2 regions of the Alkaliphilus sp. B6464 genome follow, and region 2 is predicted to be linked to the other one. Evidence: riboswitches for the same ligand, from Rfam matches in the RefSeq annotation. Region 2 holds a riboswitch; the other holds the start of a gene.

Region 1 (4,957 bases), 1.2 Mb from region 2:
GTAACGACTGTTCAATAGACTTGCGTTTTTCAGGCAGTGCCCATGATAACCATGACCTAACTCGTGAGCTAATGTAGTCATATTACTGAAACTACCATCAAAGTTAGCTAAAATTCTACTTTCTTTAATAGGGTGTAAATTAGAGCAGAAGGCGCCACCTCTTTTACCAATTCGTGGCTCTGCATCTATCCAGTTTTTATCAAAGGCTTTTTGTGCAAAATCCCCGAGCTCTTTGCTAAAGGTATTAAAATTATCCACGATATACTTCTGTGCTTCTTCATATGTAAACTCCATACCTACATTTCCAATTGGTGCAAACATATCATAGAAAGGTAGTCCATTACTATGTCCTAATAGCTCTCCTTTTTTACGATAATATTGGTGAAAGAATGGTAGGCTTTCCTTCATAGCAGTTAGCATTGCATCTAAGGTTTCTCTATTCATCCTAGATGTAATAACCGCTTGCTCTAGAGGAGATGCAAAGCCACGTTTTTGTGAGATCGTAATTGATTCACCCTTAATACCATTTAATGCAGCTGCTGAGCTTTCTTCAATTTTTAAATAGGATTTTAATTCTGCTTCGTAGGCTGTTTTTCTTGTAGTGGCATCAGCACTATAGGCCATGTTTCTAACCACAGGTAGAGGAAGCTGTTTCTCTTCTCCATCTATTGTAATATCTACAAGTAGGGTAGAGGATAATAATTGTTGTAATTTAGTCCACGCCTTTGCTCCTGTTTGGCTCATTTTAGAAATTAATATTTCTTCCTTTTCGCTCAGAAGATACTGATTATTTAGCATAATATCCTCTAAGTAGAATTGATGTTCCTTTAAAAGAGGAGAAGACTGTATTATTTCTTCAATATTTTCTATATTACCAAGCCATTTTTCAAATTGAACAGTTGCTTCTGCTAAATTTGAAGCCTTACTTTGAAGTTGATCTGCTATTTTAAGAGCAGTTTCATTTTTGGCATCTACACTAGATATAAGCACAGAATAGCTTATTAATCTAATATATATGCTACCAAACTCTTGTTGCTTTTTAACATAGTTTTCTATTTTTTCTTTTGCTCCTTCAGTACTTTGTAACTCCTTTTTTACCCAAATAATTAATTCTTGAATATATTCGTTACACTTATCCATATCATTTCTAAATTCTGTTGATTCAAAGGATGTGTAAAGCTCATTTAAACTCCAACGCATAATAATCCCCCTTTTGATTTGAATAAAATATTTGGAAAATTCGGCTATTATCATAATACACTTTATTCATTTCGAATTCAATATATTTCGATAGTCTAATATATTTTATTTCAAATTTTATGTTTAAAATATCTATAACTTTATAATATACTTAGAAATTATTAGAAATATACAAAAAATAATCTACCTATTGACTAAATAAGCAAAATGGTGCATAATGTTTAAATAAGTGCAAAGTGAATAATTAAAGGTAGAGGCGCAATCTTTAATAGTACTATTGTGGAGGTAAGCACGATGATACGATAGGAAAGGAAAGATTGCCGAAGTATATGGTTTAAGCTAAAGGGCCATATAACTGGTCTTGCATATAATATATGTAAGATTGTCACAAATAACCTATTTGTGGGGAGCTATCATTCAAACTAAAACATAAAATAGACATAATTTATTATTGTCTATGTTTGAAAAGTCTTGAGTGAAAAAAGCTTAAGGCTTTTTGTTTTGTTGAAGAGTTCTCCCTCCTAACCGTTTAGTCACTACACAAAATTAAGGAGGAGAAGAAAATGAAAAGGAAAAATCTTATCGCAATTACCACTCTAGTTTTTACTTTATTACTATCTATTACTGCTTTTGCAGAACCAACTGTAGCAGAAACAAATGCTGCTAGGTTTGGTGTTTGGACAATTATTCCCCCACTGATTGCTATTATATTAGCATTCATTACAAAAAATGTTATCTTATCATTATTTATTGGTGTATTCTCGGGAACGTTTTTATTACAATTGAATGGTTTTAATGTAGGACCAGCATTTGTTAATGGGTTTTTAGATATTATTAACAGGGTTATAGAATCACTATCAGATCCATGGAATGCAGGTGTTATTCTTCAATGTTTAACTATTGGTGGACTAATAGCTTTAGTTAGTAAAATGGGAGGAGCAAAAGCTATTGCCGAAAGCTTAGCTAAAAAGGCGAAGTCTCCTACTAGTGCTCAGATTATTACCTGGTTAATGGGGCTTTTAGTATTCTTTGATGACTATGCAAACTCATTAATCGTCGGACCGATTATGAGACCTATTACTGATAAAATGAAGATTTCAAGAGAAAAATTAGCTTTTGTCGTTGATGCTACAGCAGCACCTATTGCAGGTATTGCTTTAATATCTACATGGATAGGACTTGAAATAAGTTTAATAAGGGATGGATATTTATCTATTGGTCAAGAGGTTAATGCTTATGGTATATTTATTTCTACTATTCCTTACAGATTCTATAATATATTAATGCTATTATTCGTAGTTATTACAGCTGTTTTGGTAAAAGAATTTGGTCCAATGCTTAAGGCTGAAAGAAGAGCAAGAACTACTGGAAAAGTAATGGCTGACAGCTCTCAAGTTGCAGCATTTTCTGAGGATAAATCCTTAGAGCCTAAAGAAGGAATTAAATTAAGCATTTGGAATGCTATTATTCCTATAGGTACTTTAATAGTTTTTGCATTTGTAGGTTTTTATTTTGATGGATATAAAGCTATAATGGGTGGAGAAGATGCAGCTCTTATTGAACTATTAAAAAGTTCTCCATTATCATTTGCATCTATTAGAGAAACATTTGGTAACTCTGATGCTAGTATCGTTTTATTTCAGGCAGCATTACTTGCAAGTATTGTAGCTGTTATAATGGCTGCTGGACAAAAAATTCTTACTGTCTCAGAAGCACTTGAAGTTTGGGTAGAGGGTATGAAATCTTTAGTAATTACAGGGGTTATTCTACTATTAGCTTGGTCATTAAGTAGTGTTGTTAAAGAACTTGGGACAGCAGCATTTTTAGTATCTACACTATCAAATACTATTCCAAAGTTTTTACTACCTTCTATTATTTTTATATTAGGTTCAATTATTTCATTTGCAACAGGAACTTCATATGGAACAATGGGAATATTAATGCCATTAGCTATTCCATTGGCTCATGCTATATCACCAGATGCAACCTTTATTGTGATTAGCGTTGGAGCAGTACTGACAGGATCTATTTTTGGAGATCATTGCTCTCCAATATCAGATTCAACTATTTTATCCTCTATGGGTAGTGGTTGCGATCATATTGATCACGTAAAAACTCAGCTTTTGTATTCTCTTACTGTAGGCGCAATTACAATAGTATTTGGATATATCCCAGCAGGATTAGGATTACCAATTTTTATAGTGCTACCAGTAGCTATGGTCGCGGTATGGGCTACTGTATACTTCTTTGGTGAATCTCCTGAAGTACCAGAAGAAGTTAAAGCTGCATAGAAACATAGGATACTACAGATTATAAAATAACAATTAAAAATAGAGGCTACCTTCTAGAAAAGAGGTAGCCTCTATTTGTAAAGATCTCCAGTATTTCTAGTATTATTAACCTATTGAAAAACTGGAGGATGTAAACATTTTGAGTACTTGAAAATTAATATAATTTTAAGTGCGACATGAAGCTTTACTATGAAAGCAACAGCAGAATTTTAAGCTTTTTTTAAGATTTTAACTATCATTTGTTAAGGACTTTTAGCTATAATATAGTTAGCATAGAGTAGAAGGAAGGGTTACTTATGGCAAAGGAAAAAATACTTGTTGTAGATGACGAGAAGGAAATAAGGGATCTAATAGAGATTTACCTAAAAAATGAGGGCTTTGATGTTATTAAAGCATCTGATGGTATAGAAGCCTTAGACATACTAGAAAAAGAAAAAGTTCATCTTATTATACTAGATATTATGATGCCTAAAATGGATGGTATAAAGGCTTGTATGAAGATTAGAGAAGAAAACAATGTGCCTATTATAATGCTTTCTGCAAAGGCAGAAGATATGGATAAAATATTTGGGTTAACTACTGGTGCAGATGACTATATAACAAAACCATTTAATCCATTGGAGTTAATTGCACGGGCTAAATCTCAAATTAGAAGATATACAAAGCTTAATAGTATAGCTACAACTACAGGCGAGGAAATAGAAATTGACGATTTAGTAATTAATGTATCTACTCATGAAGTTAAAATAAATGGTAAGGATGTTAAACTCACACCTAGAGAATTCGATATATTAGAACTATTAGCTAGAAATAGAGGTATGGTTTTTAGTATGGAGAAGATCTATGAAAAGGTTTGGAAGGAGGATTTTTTTGACTCCACTAACACTGTAATGGTACATGTAAGAAAAATTAGGGAGAAGATCGAAGAAAATCCCAGAAGTCCTCGATATATAAAAACTGTATGGGGGGTAGGATATAAAATTGAAAGTTAAGCCTAAAAAACCTAGATTTAGATTACTTCGTAAAATGTTTTCGCCAGTTAGAAAGCTATGTACTACTCTAGACAATGTTATCTCATTAGTAAGGGAGCGAGTTGGAAAGAGTGTACGTATGCAATTAATGGCTACTTTTATAGTTTGTCTTCTAAGTGCAATGGTGGTAGCATCTGCAACTGATAGCTATTTATCTAAGCTGAATAGAGATCCTGTTGTAGACTATTCAAATGGAGCAGAATCTATAGATTACTATGCTAGAAACATTGTACAAGACTTAACTGACTATATACAGGCTAGGTACGACGATAAGCATGAAATAATATGGGAAGAAGAGTATGGTAGAATAGAATTGGAAGAATATATTAAACATGTACTGAATAGATGGAATGGGAAAACAAAGGCTCTTATAGTTGATATGGACGGAAATGTCCTTTATCGTTCTGAAAATGCTACAGAAAATCAGGTAGATCT
Region 2 (4,957 bases):
CAATTACGCCACCATCTATAACAGTATTTTCATCTACACCTAGTATTTCTAAAGCCTTGGTATTTCCTACTGAAACATGTCCACATACTCTATCAAAGACAATTGGAATTTCTGTAGATATTTTATCTAAGTCAAACCGAGTTATTAGACGTTTCTCACCAGAAGTGAAATAATCCTGATTCCACCCACGACCATATAATACAGCTAGATCCTTGTTCTTTTCAATGAATATTTTACCCAGTTGAATAACTTCATCAATTGATTTAGCCGATGTTAAATTACATGAGTTCATAGCATCGCCTACCCATGAAATATGTAGGTGGCTGTCATTAAAACCTGGTAAAACAGTTTTCCACTGAAGGTCTATAATATTATCGGCATCACTTCTAAGTATATCTTCATTCGTACCAACCTTAGTAATAACTCCATCCTCAATTAAGATTGCTTCTTGAAAATTATTTTTTTCAACATAAATCTTACCATTTTTTAAAATTGTTTTCAAAAGATCATCTCCTTATATTTTTTATGCAGCCTTATTTTTTCTATTAAAATAAAAGTAAAATAATATACCAACAGCTGGTACAGCTAAACCAATAATTGAGGTTTGTGGATCTTCAATAAATGTATTAATCATTAATCCTACGAATATAAAAGTTGTTAATATTACTGTAATAGGATAACCAATTACTTTATAAGGTCTTTCTAGCTTAGGGTATTTTCTTCTGTAAATCATAACTGCATATACACCTAAAGTGTTAAACATCATTCCTGAGAATATAACTAAAGAAGTTAGTTGATTTAAGTTTCTTAATAGCACCAACATTATGGATATTATACATTGAACAATTAAAGGAGCATAAGGTACTTTATATTTAGGATGCAGTTTTTTAAAGCTTTTAAAGAAATGGCCCTCTTCACTCATTGCATAATACATTCTTGGAAAGGCCAGTATACAGCCATTCAAAGCTCCAAACATAGCTATTACCATACCTATTACAACTAGAATACTACCAGTCTTTCCCATCAGTTTCTCTGCTGCATAGGTTCCTAAATAATATTCATTATTTGCTAAAAGGTTTTCAATTTCATTAAAAGGTATAACCTTATATATAGAATAATTAAATAATGTGTATAGTATTGTTATTGAAACAATAGAAATCACAATAGCAAGAGGCAGATTTTTCTTAGGATTCTTTACTTCTTCAGCTACAGTATTTAAATTAGTCCATCCTTCATATGCCCATAAACTTGCAACTACAGCAAAAGCTATCATACTAATAATTGAGCCAAAGCTTACATCAACTGTTTTAGGAGTTAAACTTAGATCTGGAGATACTTTTCCAAATAAAAGGCCTAAAATCATTATGATTCCAATAGGGATTAATTTTGCAATCATAGAAAGGTTTTGTAGCTTAGATCCAGCTTTAACACCAAAATAGTTAACAATAGTTAATCCTATGATTAAGACTATAGCAAAGATTTTAATTGTCCATTCTCCCATTGGCATTATAATAGTTAAAGCACTTGGCAAGGCAATTGCTATTGCAGCAATAGACCCAGGACCAGCGATTAACCAATTATTAAACCCAGCTAAAAAGCCAACTATAGGTGAATAGGCATTACTTAAATATACAGTCAAGCCACCAGCACGAGGATCCGAAGCACCTAGTTCTGCATAACAAATTCCACCTAGTAAGGAAACTAAGCCTCCTAAAATCCAGCTCAATAAAGCTAAGCCAAGACTCATTCCAGTTCTCATTAATACATATGATCCTAGATAAAAAATTCCTGACCCTACCATGATACCCCCTAAAATGCTGACTCCACCAAATAAACTAATTTCTTTTTTAAAACCAGAATCCGTTGTTTTATTCACTTCACTTAAGTTATCAGTCATATATATCCTCCTATATAAAAAAATAAAAAATTCGTCTAATGCTATCCCATTGACTCATGGCGCACTCAATTTAAAAACCTAAGCTTTTAAATTTTAAGTGCTTAAAATATTACTAACATTCTATTTCTTTAAAAACCCTTAATAGTAAGAGCTTTTTACTTTTTTATACAAAAAAAACACCTAACAGGTTTGTCAGGTGCTTATATGCGTATAGCAAAGCTAAAGACATTCCTCTCTCCTTTCTGGCTCAGTGTGAGATAGCACAACATCAAAGTATTGAGCAAATACAATGATGACAGTCCTGTACCTATTTGATACAGACCCAGCACCAGATTTTGAGATCTGATGCTTCGGCGATGGCTCCTTTCGCTATATGTCATAGGTTTTCGACCTCGATATAGTTACTATTAGCAACCGCGCCTCTACCTCACCCGTAAGGATGAGGATTTTTATGAAATTGTCGATTTTTATCATAATAGCATGGTATTTATACTTTGTCAACCTAGCGAAATTTTTTTTAAACATAGTAGATAAGAGGAATTTTCGATTCAACAAACTGCTATAGAAGCAGATAGAGTAGCTGAAGGGCTATCCAATTTCTACTATAGGAAAAGGTTTCACTTTTTCCGTATTCCTGTCAAGATAAAAGCAGATCTTTTAAAACTGTTATATTTGAGAAAGATTATTTTGTTATAGTCTATATCATAAGGTTATATGGACTATAATTCTATTAAAATAAAATTTAAAATAAAACTAAAACTATTTATAAATTTATTACGAATATAATAATAGAGTAAAAAATACATCTATAATTTTTCTAAAACATATGGATAAGTGGTGAACTATGGATAGAGATAAGAGACTAATAAAAAAAATAAAAAAGAAATCAAGTAAAGCTGCAGCTAATGAGCTTGTTTCTATATATTACGAAGAAATATATTCATATGCATACAAACAGACAGTTGATAAAGAGTTATCTATGGATTTGACTCAGGAAATTTTTATAAGCATGTTAAAGGCAATATATAGTTATGATGAAAAGAAAGCTTCTTTTCGAACTTGGCTATATAGAATAGCAACTTATCGTATAGTAGATTATTATCGTTCAAAATATTACAAATATACTAGTATAGCAGTTTCTATTGACGATTTTAGCATATATGATGAGGAAAATATAGAAGTTACAGTAGAAAATAAGGAAGAGGTTAAAAAGATAATTGACATGGTAAATAGATTTGATGCTGCAAACCAACAAATATTTCGCTTAAAGCTTTTTGCAGATTATACTTTTTTAGAAATATCAAATACATTGCAAATATCTGAGTCCACAGTCAAAACAAAGTATTACTCAATGCTTAGAAAAATTAGAAAGGATCTTGAGGTGGTATAGCATGAGAATAGATATGCCTGATGAAAGAACAATAAAGGCCGAAATAGATACTATTGTAGCAAAAGGTTTATATCAAAAAGAATCTTTCTATTCTTATTTAAAAAATATGTACAAGCATATAGGAATTAGATATTTATTTCGTGACGGCCTAGAAATTATGTTTACTATTTTATTAGTATCTTCTATTTTATTTTTTACGATTACTAATAGCAATATATATAATATTGCTAAAACTGGGGGTATATATGCCTATTTGTTTACAGTTTCACCTATATTGTATTTAGTGATGTCAATTTCATCCTTTATTAGTGCAAGGCAGAATGGAACTTATGAAATAGAAATGACATGTAAGTATAATATGTATCAAATATCTGCTTTTAGAATGCTTGTATTCAGTACTATATGCATTTTAGTTAACTTTTTATTTGTATATGCAATTATATCTATATATACAAATCTAAGCTTTTTAAGAGCATTTGCAATTTCAATATCATCACTATTTTTATTCTCTACAGTTTTTCTATTTACAATTACAAAACTTCAATCAAAATTTACAAAATATTTTATTGTATTAGGTTGGATAATTGCCAATTTAGCCTTATGTATATTTGATATTAATTTGTATGCTCAACTATTAAGCAATATTTCTATATATACATGGTTAGCTGTAACTGTTATTTCTCTATTTATTTATATAAAAAATATTAAAGCACTTATTAGTTTTAGAAATATAGAAGGGGTGATTTAAATGTTAATGGTAAATAACGTAAGTAAAAGCTATGGGAAATTTTCAGTTCTTAAAGATATAAATCTTGAATTTACAAATGGTGTTTATGGATTATTAGCACCAAATGGAGCGGGTAAGACTACCTTAATTAAAATGTTGACTACCTTACTTTTTCCAAATGGAGGAGAAATACTTTATAATGGCGCAGATATTTTAAAAATGGGTGACAATTATAGAGATATATTAGGTTACTTGCCTCAAGACTTTGGCTATTATAAAAGCTATAGCCCTAGAAAATTTCTTCACTATTTATCTGCATTGAAAGGAATGGATAGAAAAAATTCTGATGAAAAGATAAATGAACTTTTAAAATTGGTTGGACTTGAAAATGTAGCAGATAAAAAAATGAGGAAATTTTCAGGTGGAATGATTCAAAGAGTTGGTATAGCTCAAGCTATGCTAAACGATCCTAAGATTCTTATATTAGACGAGCCTACTGCTGGATTAGATCCAAAGGAAAGAGTACGATTTAGAAATTTATTAACAGACTTATCTAGAGAACGAATAGTTATTCTTTCTACCCATATTGTTTCTGATATAGAGTCAATAGCCAATGAAATAATTATGATAAAAGATAGGGTAGTTCTATATAAAGATAATTTAAAAAATATATGCAAAATTCTCGATGGAATGGTCTACGAAACAGAAATTGAATTTGATCAAGTTTTAAACTTTAGACAACAGCATTTTTCACTATCTGAGAAGCAGGAAGATGGCAAAATGAAAATCAGATTTATATCTGAAAGCAAATTAGAGGATACTTGGATACATGTAAATCCAAGTATAGAAGATGTATTTCTTTATGTTTATAAAGATGAAGCTTTAGTAAAGGAGTAAGGGCTATGGGTATAAGAAAAAATGAATTTAAAAAGGCCGTAACTTC

The links. A riboswitch is a leader RNA that binds a small molecule or an ion and turns the genes downstream of it on or off. The one in region 2 is predicted to bind lysine.
Region 1: linked by a shared signal. The riboswitch ahead of HYG84_RS06710 (Na+/H+ antiporter NhaC family protein) and the one ahead of HYG84_RS01020 (APC family permease) in region 2 are both predicted to bind lysine.

The regions. Positions count from the first base shown of each region.
Region 1 is NZ_CP058557.1:1,383,350-1,388,306, forward strand. Features, by position in the region: gene HYG84_RS06705 (M3 family oligoendopeptidase) at 1-1,200, opposite strand, end outside; lysine riboswitch at 1,444-1,621, shown strand; gene HYG84_RS06710 (Na+/H+ antiporter NhaC family protein) at 1,764-3,491, shown strand; gene HYG84_RS06715 (response regulator transcription factor) at 3,788-4,483, shown strand; gene HYG84_RS06720 (sensor histidine kinase) at 4,473-4,957, shown strand, end outside.
Region 2 is NZ_CP058557.1:214,110-219,066, reverse strand. Features, by position in the region: gene HYG84_RS01025 (amidohydrolase) at 1-502, opposite strand, end outside; gene HYG84_RS01020 (APC family permease) at 524-1,897, opposite strand; lysine riboswitch at 2,148-2,330, opposite strand; gene HYG84_RS01015 (RNA polymerase sigma factor) at 2,742-3,287, shown strand; gene HYG84_RS01010 (hypothetical protein) at 3,289-4,035, shown strand; gene HYG84_RS01005 (ABC transporter ATP-binding protein) at 4,036-4,911, shown strand; gene HYG84_RS01000 (ABC transporter permease subunit) at 4,917-4,957, shown strand, end outside.